Linked DNA regions of Breoghania sp. L-A4. The protein of the gene in region 1 interacts with the protein of each later gene in a pairwise test. Links are inferred from orthologs where the notes say so. Each region holds a gene or a part of one and is shown on either strand. Other genes may lie near its edges. The genes, in order: D1F64_RS15475 and lepA.

Region 1 (5,991 bases):
CCGCCCAGCACGAGCAAGAGGAGGCCGGCGAAAAGCTCGACAAACAGCATTTGCAACTCTCCAATCCCAGTCGAGCACTGAGTTGGGAGAGTGCCTGCTTGGGCACAAGGTGACTTTGGGAAATATTTTCAACAGGCTAGCGCCGCGCGCGCGATGGTTTCGCGTGCGGCGCCGCCGATGTTGGCGACGTGACTAAACCGCGCCGGTGTAGGCGCCGCGCGCGGGATAGTTCTTCGTCTTGGCGAAATCGATGGCGCCGACGAGCTCGGAGAAATGCGGGCGGACGAAGGGCATGGTCTGCACCGAGGCGTAGTAGAGCGTGCCGTCCGGCTTGACCAGGAAGATGCCCGGCTCGGAGAACAGCGCCGGCTCCTCGATGCCAATGGAGGTCTTGCCGATACCGGTGGAAATCGACAGGCCCCAGTCGCGGGCAAGCTGCAACGGCAGGCTGTGGGCGAAGCGCAGGGTCTTGGCTTCGATCTTCTCGGCCATGGCGCGGGTGCGTTCTTCGCCATCGGAGCTGATGGCGATCGTCGTGACGCCGCGTTCGTTGAAGTCGGGCGTCAGCCGCTCGAGCTCTTTCAGGTAGTTGGCGCAGATCGGGCAGTGCAGCCCGCGGTAGAAGACCACCAGCGTGGCGAAATCGCCGGTCTCGGCGGCCAGGTCGAAACGGCCGTGACCGAGCGTGTCGAGGGCGAGCGGCGGCGTCTTCTGCGTGGGTACCAGCATTCATCAACTCCCGGATGTGATAACGCGCCGCTCCTTCGCGGGCGGCGTGAACGAGATTGACCTTAGCGCACGTTGGGCATCAAATGGTGTTTGTAACTTGATCGAGAGTACGCAAATGCAGCCCGCCCGACTTGACCGCCTCTCCGCCATTCTCGAACGCTTTCGGATCAGCGCCCAGGTTTGCCCCGCGCCATCGCCCGCCTGCCGGCGCGATCCGCGCGACAAGGTGCCGAACTTGTTTGCCGCATCCGGCGCGCTGCCGTTGGATATTTGCGGCTTGGGAGTGGCGGCCTCCGGCGGCGGGCTCGCCTATTTCCCCTGCGGTGCTCCGGATGATTTCCTCGCCGCGCTTGCCGCTGACCGACCCGAGGGGCTGGTCGCGGCGCATGTGGACATTGGCGGGGAAGGAAACCCGGTGGCGCGTGCGCTGCCGGAGGTGATCGCGGCGCCGGTTGCCGCCGACAGCGCCTTGAAGGCGGTCGGCGACCTGCTGCTTGAGGAGGTGCTGGAGCCGCGCTGTGGCGGCGGCGCGGTGCTCGACCGTCTGTGCGAGGTGCTGGTGATCCGGCTGCTGCGGCACGCGATCCGCACCGGACGGACGGAAGTGGGTTTGCTGGCGGGGCTGGCGCATCGCGGACTGTGTCCGGCTCTGGTGGCCATGCACGAGAATCCCGAGCGCGACTGGCACCTGGAAAGCCTGGCGGAGCACGCCGCCATGTCGCGCACGCAGTTCGCCAAGACCTTTCGCGACGTGGTGGGCACGACGCCGGGCGGTTATCTGTCCGCTTGGCGATTGACGCTGGCCCAGCTTGAGTTGTCGCGCGGCGCGCCGCTCAAGAGCGTGGCGGGTCGGGTCGGATTCTCGTCTCCCGCGGCATTGTCGCGCGCCTTCACCCGGCATTTCGGCTATTCGCCGCGCAACGCGGCGCGCCGCGTCGCCTGAGAGCCGCCGCAATCAGGCCGCGGCGACCTTTTCAAGAAAGCCGTCGATGCGCGCGCGGATGCGCTCGTTGATGCTGCCGACGTTCTCCGACGTCTCGCGGATTCGCTCGGCCGATTGCGTCGCCATGGCCGTCGACGAACGCAGGTCGGAGACGTTTGCCGCCACCATGCGCGTGCCGTCGGCGGCTTCCGCGATGTTGCGGCTGATCTCGCCGGTCGCCGCGTTCTGCTGTTCGATCGCGGCGGCGATGGAGGCCGCGTTTTCCTGTACGTCTCCGATGATGGTGACGATGCCGGAGATCGCCGAGACGGTGGCCTGCGACGAGCTCTGGATCGCCTTGATCTGACTGGAGATCTCGTCCGTCGCGGAGGCCGTCTGGTTGGCCAGGGACTTTACCTCGCTCGCGACGACGGAGAACCCCCTGCCGTGCTCGCCGGCTCGCGCCGCCTCGATGGTGGCGTTGAGCGCCAGCATGTTGGTCTGTTCGGCGATCGCCTGGATCAGCGCGATGATCTCGTCGATCTTGCCGACGGCGGCGGCGAGCTGGTCGACGTCTGCGTTGGTGCTGCGCGCGGTTTCGCTGACCTGCGAGATCTGGTCGGACGTGCGGCTGACCTGAGCGGAGATTTCGGTGATCGATGCGTTGAGCTGTTCGGTTGCGGCGGCCACCGTCTGAACGTTGGCGGACGCGCGCACGGATGCCTCATCGGCGCTGGAAGCTTGCGCATCGTTGCGCTGCGCGGCATCGCGCAGCTCGGCGGCGGATGTCCGCGCGCCGTCGATCGCCTCGTTGCCGGCGGCAAGCAGCGCCACAATGTCCTGGTTGAACTCGCCGATGATCTGCTCGACGGTTTCCTGGCGGCGGGTGCGGGCGGCGCGGTTGACTTCAGCGCGGTCCTCCAGCCGGGTGCGCTCCACGGCGTTGTCGCGGAATACCGCCAGCGCGCGGGCGAGATCGCCGAGTTCGGTCCTGGCGTCGGCGTAGGGAATGTCGCAATCGGTTTCGCCGCGGGCGAGACGGCCTGTGACGGCGATGATCGTCGAGAGGCTGCGTGTGACGCTGCGGACGATCAGTGCGCCGGCAAGCACCAGGACAGCGAGCGTGACGCCGGCGACGGTCATCATCAGCGTCGACAGGAACGACCGCTTGTCGTTCAGCGTCGTGCGGATCGCGTCCGTGCGCTGGGTGATTGTCGCAAGCGCTTCCGTAAGCCCGGAGTCGAGCGTTTCGTAGCGGGCATTCACGGTCCTGTCGATGTCGGCAAGCGCCAGTTCGGCATTGCTGAGCTGTTCCAGCGGGGCGTGCATTTCGGTCATCAGGGCGGTGACCTCGTCGGAGAACCCCGAATCGAGGTCGCCGTCCTGCAGCAGTTCGTTGACTTCGCTGAACTTGGCTTCGATCAGCGCGACATAGTCCTGATCGGCGTCGGCGATCAGCTTGAGGATGTCGCGGCGGATGCGGTTGAAGGCCGCATCGACGCGAAACACGGCCGCCTGATCGTCGAACTCGAGTTCCTCGGCGAGGCGTGTGGAGATCTTCGTGGCGGCGTTGCTGAGATCGACGGTGAAGCCGGTGGGGCTGTCGATGCCGTCCTTTCCGGCCTCGGTAACAACGACGCTCTGGCGGTCGCGATAGCCCAGGGTGTCGAGGATAGCGACGTATTGGGTGATGGCCGCGAGATAGTCGTCGAACAGGGCCGCCGTGCCGTCGGCGATCTCGTTGTTCTCCGCGTGGATAAATGCCGGTCCGGCGCGATCCGCGGCGGCGGCGCGCGCTGTTTCGAGAGCGGGCAGGATCGAGGCCTTGCGCTCGGCCCGCATCCGCTGCTCGGCGACGCGCAGGCGCAGCAACTCGCGCTGGAAGACCGACAGTGTCTCGTAGGCCTTGTCGATCTTTTCGTATTGGCCCGAGGCGTGCGACAGCGCAGCGTCCGAAACGTATTGCAACGTGCCGGTGACCAATATGCCGACGATCGCACTCAGTGCCAGGACAATCACTCGAAGACGCAACGTCAAACGATCAAACATATCGGGCCCACTCGATGATCTTGGTGAATTCCGGGAGGAGGACGGCCACCGCTGATGCAAGGCTATTCGCTTCATCGTTAATTTTGGTCGAAGAACCAATTGAATTTATCGGCATTAATGTCGATATTTTTCACCTCTCCGGCATCACGCTTAAGTAAAAATTCATATTTTAATATGTTTTGGTGCGGCCGGGACTGCAGCGGCGCGGGCACTGGTGATTTCGCGGGCGACGGTGATGCACTACCATGCGATGTCGCCATGGGCGGCACTCAACGGAGCGGGTAGGCGGCGTGGACATCCATTCGGGACTTCAGGAAAGTGATGAGGACGAAGGCCTGATTTGTGCCTTCGAGAGACGTGACGACAGGATCACCCTGCCGCTGGACTGGGCCGGGGTGGAAGCCCCGCCGGCTGCGGGACGTTGGCGCTGGGTGCACATGAATCGGGCGTCCGACCGTGCGGCACGCTATCTCGAAGAGACCAGCGGGCTCGATCCGCTGGTCGTTGAGGCGCTGCTGATGGAGGATACCCGGCCGCGCTGCGCGCCAATGAGCGATGGCACCCTGATCATTCTGCGCGGCGTCAACCTCAATCCCAATTCCTCACCCGAGGACATGGTGTCGATCCGTCTGTGGGTCGAGGAGCATCGGGTCATCAGCCTGCGCCAGCGGCAGGTTTATGCGGTGCAGAGCATTCGCCAGGCCTGGGAAGCGGGACACGGGCCGGACTCGCCGGCCGATTTTGTGTGCGATCTCGCGCTGGGTCTGAGCGATCAGATCAGCGCCGTCATCCGCGAGATCGAGGACAACGTCGATCGGCTCGAGGAGGAGGATGAGGAGATGACGCACACGGCGTTGCGCGCCAGTCTCATGGATGTGCGGCGCACCGCGGTGCCGTTCCGCCGCTATCTGTCGCCCCAGCGCGACGTGTTCCTGCAGCTCAATGCGCTGAAGGCTTCCTGGCTCGATGAGGATGCGCGGATCCGCCTGCATGCGGTCGGCGATCATACGATGCGGCAGGTGGAGGATCTCGATGCGGTGCGCGAGCGCGCCACGATCCTGGCCGAGGAACTCAACACGCGGTTGTCGGAGCAATTGAACCGCAACATGTATCTTCTGTCGCTGGTGGCGGCGATCTTTCTGCCGCTGGGCCTGATCACCGGTCTGTTCGGCATCAATGTCGGCGGCATTCCATTGGCCGGCGAGCCGATGGGGTTCGCCGTGGTCTCGATCGCGCTGCTGGTGCTGGTCGGCGTGGAAATCGCGCTGTTCAAGCTGCTGAAATGGATCTGAGTCTACCCGCCTTCCGCCGGCGTGCCGAACGCGACGATCCCCGCCACGCCTCTCGCGCCGCTGCCGACGCCGAAGAGCGGGATCACCAGAGCGAAGAAGCTCAGGTACACCGCTGCTGCGATAATCTGCGCCTGCTTCATGGTGCTGACGCGCACGGCGCTGCCGATCAGATAGGCCAGCAGCAGCAGTCCCGCCATCGGTCCGATGGCCCGGACCCCGGCCAGATCGCGCAGGATGGGCACGGAGACCAGAAAGCCGCTGCCGATGACCGAGGCCAGCGGCGTGGCGATGGCACGCCAGCGGTCGGTCTGCACCAATGCGGGCCGGATGAGCAGCAGGCTCAATCCGACCGTCACGGCAATCGCGATTGCACCGAGCATTGGCGGCTCCAGGGAGCAAGGCGTCTTGGTATCGCGGCGTGCGCCGGTCAGCTTATGGCCGCCGGCTCAGGCGTCGGCGAAGGCGCAGGTCAGGCTTTCGAACAGCAACCGCCCGTCTGTGCCGCCTTGCGCTGGTTCGACGAGATTTTCCGGGTGCGGCATCATGCCCAGGACATTGCCGCGCGCATTGAGAATGCCGGCGATGTCGTTGACCGAGCCGTTGGGGTTGGTGCCCTCGGCGTAGCGGAAGACCACGCGGCCGTCGCCTTCAAGCCGCGCCAGCGTCTCAGCGTCGGCGAAATAGTTGCCGTCGTGATGGGCCACGGGGCAGCGCCAGACCTGGCCCTTGGAAAACGCATTGGAGAAGGCCGTTTCGGCGTTCGCCGTTTCCAGCTTCACTTCCTTGCACACGAACTTCAGGTTCGCGTTGCGCATCAACGCGCCGGGCAGCAGGCCGGTTTCGGTGAGGATCTGCAAGCCGTTGCAGACGCCGAGGACGAGCCGTCCGGAATGGGCCATGCGCGCGACTTCCGCCATCACCGGCGAGCGGCCCGCGATGGCGCCGCAGCGCAGGTAGTCGCCATAGGAAAAGCCGCCGGGCAGCACGATCAGGTCGACA
Region 2 (5,987 bases), 2.8 Mb from region 1 along the record:
ATGCTCGCCGCCGGCCTGTTCCAGTTCCGCGACCAGTCGCCCGCCCTGGCTCGCCACCAGCGCCCGCCAGCCGTGCGAGACACAGGCGCGCGCCACATCAACCGCCGTGCGCTCCACGCCGCCGGTATCCAGTTCGGGCGCGATCTGCAGGATCGTCACGGGTGTAAGCGGGGGCACGGGGTTTCCTTCACCGGATTGGCGTGGCATCACAAAAGGGAGATCACCGAAGCGGCCGGTGACGCGATTTCCTTCGGAGACCTTTTAAATGAGCGAGCGCGATCCGCAATTCATAACCGTCGGCGCGGGAAATGCCGCGCGCGAGATCGCCGTGCGGCATGACGCGGCCGCGGATCCTGCGAAGACGCCCGGCGTTCTGTGGTTGTCGGGCTTCAAGTCCGACATGGTCGGCTCCAAGGCGGTGGCCATCGCCGAATGGGTGCGCGCTAGCGGCCACGCGATGACGCGGTTCGATTATTCCGGCCACGGCGAATCGGGCGGCGCCTTCGAAGAGGGCACGATTTCGCGCTGGCTCGAGGAAACCATCGCCGTCTTCGAGACGGTCTGTGACGGTCCGACCGTCGCGGTCGGCTCCTCGATGGGAGGATGGCTGGCGCTGCTGCTGGCCCGCGCGCTGAAGAGCCGCGGCAACGGCAACCTCGCCGGACTGATCCTGATCGCGCCGGCGGCCGATTTTACCGAAGAGCTGATGTGGAAGGGCTTCCCCGAAGAGGTTCGCAACGAACTGATGCGGACGGGCCGTTACGAGCGGCCCTCGGAATACGATGAGCCCTATGTGATCACCCGCGGGCTGATCGAGGATGGCCGCAACAATTTGCTGATGGGCGGTTCGATCGAGCCGGGCTGTCCGGTGCACATCCTGCAGGGCATGCAGGATGCCGATGTGCCCTGGACGCATGCGATGGAACTCGTCGCCCGGCTTCCCAGTGACGATGTCTCGGTGACCCTGGTCAAGGACGGCGATCACCGCCTGTCGCGGCCGCAGGATATCGATTTGCGGCTGATCCCGGCGCTCGTCGAATTCGGCATCGGCGTCATGCGGCCGGACGGCGCATAGGCGGGCCGATCGCTGCGAGCACCGGTTCGCCGTCGGGGCGGGTGATGCGGAGATGGCGACCCGCGGGCGCGCATGCCGGATTGCCGCCTTGAGGTGCTCCACGGCCTCATGGCACTGTTTGATTCCGCTCAGAAGGATGGGATAGCGATGATTGCGGATGTCGGACGATGGATGACAGGGCTTGCGTCCCGGTCGGCGCGCACTGCCGGTGCGGTCGTGTTTGCCGGTTGGCTTGCCGGGGCGCTGATGTCGCCCGTGTGGGCGCAGGACGCCCTGCCTCGAGCCAAGCCGGCGGCTCCGGAAACATTCGCCGAACCACTGTCCGAGGTGCCATCCGCAAAACCCGCCGCGCAGCAACTCACGCTGAGCATGAGTGCCCCGGCAAAGCAGTATTTCGGTCATGCCGACGGACCCGCGCCGCTTGCGCCGCGGGCCATCGGCTCCTACGCGAAGGGCTGTCAGGCCGGCGGCGTGGCGCTGCCGGCAAACGGGCCCGGATGGCAGGTGATGCGCCTGTCGCGCAACCGCTTCTGGGGCAGCCCCGGCTGATCGACTATCTTCAGGATCTCGCGGGCGATGCGCGCAAACTCGGCTGGCGGGGGCTGATGGTCGGCGACATGGCGCAGCCGCGCGGCGGCCCGATGCTTTCGGGCCACGCCAGCCACCAGATCGGGCTGGACGCGGACATCTGGCTCAAGCAGGCGCCCGATCACGTGATGAGCGCGGCGGAGCGCGAGAACGTCTCGGCGGTCTCCATGCTGCGCGGGCCGCTCAATGTCACCGGCGCCGACCGCACGGTGGATCCGAAAAAGTTCACCGACAGGCACGCCCGGCTGATCCGCCGCGCCGCGCAGGACAGCCGTGTGGCGCGCATCTTCGTGTCGCCGGGCATCAAGAAGGCGCTGTGCGCGTTCGAGACCGGCGACCGCTCCTGGCTGCGGGTGATCCGTCCGTGGTGGGGGCATCACTATCATTTCCACGTGCGCCTGAAATGCGAGCCGGGCAACGCCAGTTGCAAAAACCAGAATCCGCCGCCGGCCGGCGACGGCTGCGGCAAGCCGCTGGACTACTGGATGTCCGACGAACCCTGGGTTCCCAAGCCCGGCGCCAAGCCGCACAAGCCCAAGCCGCCGATGACGCTTGCGGCCTTGCCTTCGGATTGCGTGGACGTGCTGAAGGCGCGGTAGCCGGTTCGCGACGGGAGCGCCCCGAGCCTCGCGACGATTTGCTCGGCAAGCGCAGCCTCGGGGGCGCGCCGTCGGGTGCTGCACGAGGAATTGCCGAATTTGCGCAGGGCGCAATCGCCGTCATGCCACTTGGTTCATGCGGGCCCGTTCGTTTGCACCATCTTGAAAGACACGATGCAAGCGGCCGCCGTGCACCCGGCGCCGTAAATCCAAACGCCGGAGTTCTTTCCCCTTTCCCAGACATCGCCCCGATGCTATCTGAGCGCTCATGACGACCCAGAAACTCGACCACATCCGCAATTTCTCCATCGTCGCGCACATCGACCACGGCAAGTCGACATTGGCGGACCGGCTCATCCAGATGACCGGCACCGTCTCCGAGCGCGAAATGAAGGAGCAGGTTCTCGACTCGATGGACATCGAGCGCGAGCGCGGAATCACGATCAAGGCGCAGACCGTCCGGCTGATCTACAACGCCAAGGACGGCAAGCAGTACACGCTCAACCTGATCGACACGCCGGGCCACGTCGACTTCGCCTATGAGGTGTCCCGCTCGCTGGCGGCCTGCGAGGGCTCGCTGCTGGTGGTCGACGCGTCCCAGGGCGTGGAGGCGCAGACGCTCGCCAACGTCTATCAGGCGCTCGACAACAACCACGAGATCGTGCCGGTGCTCAACAAGGTGGATCTTCCCGCCGCCGAGCCCGAGCGCATCAAGGAACAGATCGAGGAGGTCATCGGCCTCGACGCGTCCGACGCCGTGATGATCTCCGCCAAGACCGGTCTTGGCGTGGAGAATGTGCTGGAAGCCATCGTCACGCGGTTGCCGCCTCCCGAGGGCGACCCGCAGGGTCCGCTGAAGGCGTTGCTGGTCGACAGCTGGTACGACGCCTATCTCGGCGTGATGGTGCTGGTGCGGATCATCGACGGGACGCTGAAAAAGGGTCAGCGCGTGCAGATGATGGGCACGGGCGCGGTCTACGACATCGACCGGGTCGGTGTCATGACTCCGAAATTCCTGTTGAAGGAGCAGTTGGAGCCGGGCGAGATCGGCGTCATCACCGGATCCATCAAGGAAGTGGCCGATACCCGTGTCGGCGACACGATCACCGACGACCGCAAGCCGTGCGCGCAAGCCCTGCCGGGCTTCAAGCCGGCGCAGCCGGTGGTGTTCTGCGGGCTGTTTCCCGTCGATGCGGCGGATTTCGAGGATTTGCGCGCCGCCGTCGGCCGGCTGCGGCTGAACGACGCCAGCTTCTCCTACGAGATGGAATCCTCCGCCGCCCTGGGCTTCGGTTTCCGCTGCGGCTTTCTCGGCCTGCTGCACCTGGAGATCATCCAGGAACGGCTGGAACGCGAGTTCAACCTCGATCTCATCGCCACAGCGCCCTCGGTCGTCTACCAGATGAGCATGACCGACGGCACCGAGATCGAGCTGCACAATCCCGCCGACATGCCCGATGTGGTGAAGATCGCCGAGGTCCGCGAGCCGTGGATCCGCGCCTCGATCATGACGCCGGACGACTATCTCGGCAGCATTCTCAAGCTGTGCCAGGACCGTCGCGGCCGCCAGGTGGACCTGTCCTACGTCGGCTCGCGCGCCATGGTCACCTATGATCTGCCGCTCAACGAGGTGGTGTTCGATTTCTACGATCGGCTGAAATCCATCTCCAAGGGCTATGCCTCCTTTGACTATCAGATCACCGGCTATGTCGCCGGCGATCTGGTCAAGATGTCGGTTCTGGTCAACGACGAGCCGGTCGACGCGCTGTCGATGCTCGTTCACCGTTCCCAGGCGGAGCGGCGCGGCCGGGCGATGGTCGAGAAGCTGAAAGAGCTGATCCCGCGGCACATGTTCAAGATCCCGATCCAGGCGGCGATCGGCGGCAAGGTGATCGCGCGCGAGACGCTCTCGGCGATGCGCAAGGACGTGACGGCCAAGTGCTACGGCGGCGACGCCACGCGCAAGCGCAAGCTTCTGGACAAGCAGAAGGCCGGCAAGAAGAAGATGAGGCAGTTCGGCCGGGTCGAGATCCCGCAGGAAGCCTTCATCCAGGCGCTGAAGATGGACGACTAGGCGGCATTCCGGCGCCTCGTCTTTCTTCGCGCGCATCTTTCCGATCACAACGAGTTTACAACGCCGGGCCAGCCTATGCTTGCCCGGCGCTTTCGTGTCTCTAGTCTTGACGCTTGGGCAACGGTATTCCCGGTACGGGACCGCAGTGGCAGACACAGGAGGGGATCGTGAACAGCAGGTTTTCCAAGGCGGCGCTTCTGGCCGCCGTCATCGCGGGACTTTCGGCCGCGCCGGCATTCGCCGCGCAGGCCCCCGCTTCGCCAGAGGTAGCGCCGATGAGCGCGCCGCAGCAGAGCACGCGCACCATGACGCTTTCGCCGCTCCTCATGGCGCAGGCCTCCGGCGCGCAATGCAAGCGCCAGTGCACCCAGGCGCGGGCCGCCTGCACCGCGCGTCAGGAAGCGCGCTACCAGCCGACGGCGATCTGCCAGAGCGAATACCAAAAGTGCGTCGCCGCCTGCAATTGAGGGTGAGACGGGCATTGCCTCGCAACATCGGAGTGAATCCGGTGCGGTGACGACGCCGATGCGGTCAGGCGGGCAGGACCCGAGGGCGGCCAGATTCCGGGCGCCGAGCGCCCGCGCGCCACGCCTTTGACGTTGACGCGCGCCCTCACGCATATGTGCGTGCGCCTCGCCCAACGCCTCTTGCAGTGCGGCAAGCGCCCGTTAATCTTGACCGGCATGGAGCGTCCGGAGGGAGAACCGCGCATGCCGCGTCCATCAGCCCGCCTTGTTGTTCTTGCCGCCGCATGGTGCGTCTTGGCGGTTCAGACCGGATCGGCCGCGCCGCTGCGCGTGCAGGCGCAGGATCCGCTGGCGCGGGCGCCGGTCAGCCAATGCCTGGCGATGGCCTCGGCGCCCCAGCCTCCCTACCGGGCGCCCGTCGTCATGGCCGCGACCGGTGCCCTGTCGCCGCATGACGTGCGCATCACCTATGTCGGCCACTCCACCTTCCGCATCGAGAGCGGCGGCGGGGTGACGATCGCCACAGACTACAACGGCTATGCCGGCATCGAGGGCGTGCCGCGCGTCGTCACCATGAACCATGCCCATTCCTCGCACTACACGGCCTTTCCCGATCCGGAGATCGAATACGTGCTGCGCGGCTGGAACCCGGACGGTGGCGCGGCGAAGCACCGGCTGGTGGTGGATGACGTGCTGATCCGCAACGTGCCGACCGACATTCGCAACGACTTCGGCATCATGGAGGTGGACGGCAACTCGATCTTCATTTTCGAGATCGCCGGGCTGTGCCTCGGCCATCTCGGCCATCTGCACCACCGGCTGACGGATGCGCACTACGCGATGATCGGCCGCCTCGACGTGCTGTTCGTGCCGGTGGACGGCACCTACACCATGGGGCACGCGGGCATGATCGACATCGCCAAGCGCGTGCGCGCCAGCCTGCTGATCCCGATGCATGCCTTTGGGCCTGGCCGGCTGAGCCAGTTCGTCTCCGCCATGGGCGAGGTGTTCGACGTGGAACTCAGCCAGACGCCGACGATCACGATTTCCCAGAACACGCTGCCGCAACTGCCCAAGGTCCTGGTGCTGCCGGGGTATTGAGCAGGGGTCATCCGCCGCCGTGTTTGCCCGCATCCCAGGCAACTGGCGTCAGGACACGCTCAGCAAGCGTGCGGGCGTGTTGC

What was found.
Region 2: the proteins of D1F64_RS15475 (region 1) and lepA interact in binary tests that used the Escherichia coli proteins (3 or more experiments, as listed by UniProt). The link is inferred for Breoghania sp. L-A4 from one-to-one orthologs.

The regions. Positions count from the first base shown.
Region 1 is NZ_CP031841.1:3,377,274-3,383,264, reverse strand. Bases 3,105-5,991 are described here. They hold D1F64_RS15475 (zinc transporter ZntB), read left to right. Parts: upstream 3,105-3,990; coding sequence 3,991-4,992; downstream 4,993-5,991. Other genes in these bases: purQ (phosphoribosylformylglycinamidine synthase subunit PurQ), read right to left, coding at 5,439-5,991; D1F64_RS15470 (hypothetical protein), read right to left, coding at 4,995-5,372; D1F64_RS15480 (HAMP domain-containing methyl-accepting chemotaxis protein), read right to left, coding at 3,105-3,700. In the rest of the region: D1F64_RS15495 (calcium/sodium antiporter), read right to left, coding at 1-50; D1F64_RS15490 (peroxiredoxin-like family protein), read right to left, coding at 193-729; D1F64_RS15485 (AraC family transcriptional regulator), read left to right, coding at 845-1,672; more of D1F64_RS15480, read right to left, coding at 1,685-3,104. UniProt on the Escherichia coli protein: Zinc transporter. Acts as a Zn(2+):proton symporter, which likely mediates zinc ion uptake. Purified ZntB reconstituted in liposomes also binds and transports Cd(2+), Ni(2+) and Co(2+).
Region 2 is NZ_CP031841.1:588,539-594,525, forward strand. Bases 2,051-4,933 are described here. They hold lepA (translation elongation factor 4), read left to right. Parts: upstream 2,051-2,530; coding sequence 2,531-4,336; downstream 4,337-4,933. Other genes in these bases: D1F64_RS02880 (hypothetical protein), read left to right, coding at 4,504-4,803. Also shown: D1F64_RS02860 (glycosyltransferase family 4 protein), read right to left, coding at 1-177; D1F64_RS02865 (alpha/beta hydrolase), read left to right, coding at 266-1,075; D1F64_RS02885 (MBL fold metallo-hydrolase), read left to right, coding at 5,047-5,904; D1F64_RS02890 (carboxymuconolactone decarboxylase family protein), read right to left, coding at 5,912-5,987. UniProt on the Escherichia coli protein: Required for accurate and efficient protein synthesis under certain stress conditions. May act as a fidelity factor of the translation reaction, by catalyzing a one-codon backward translocation of tRNAs on improperly translocated ribosomes.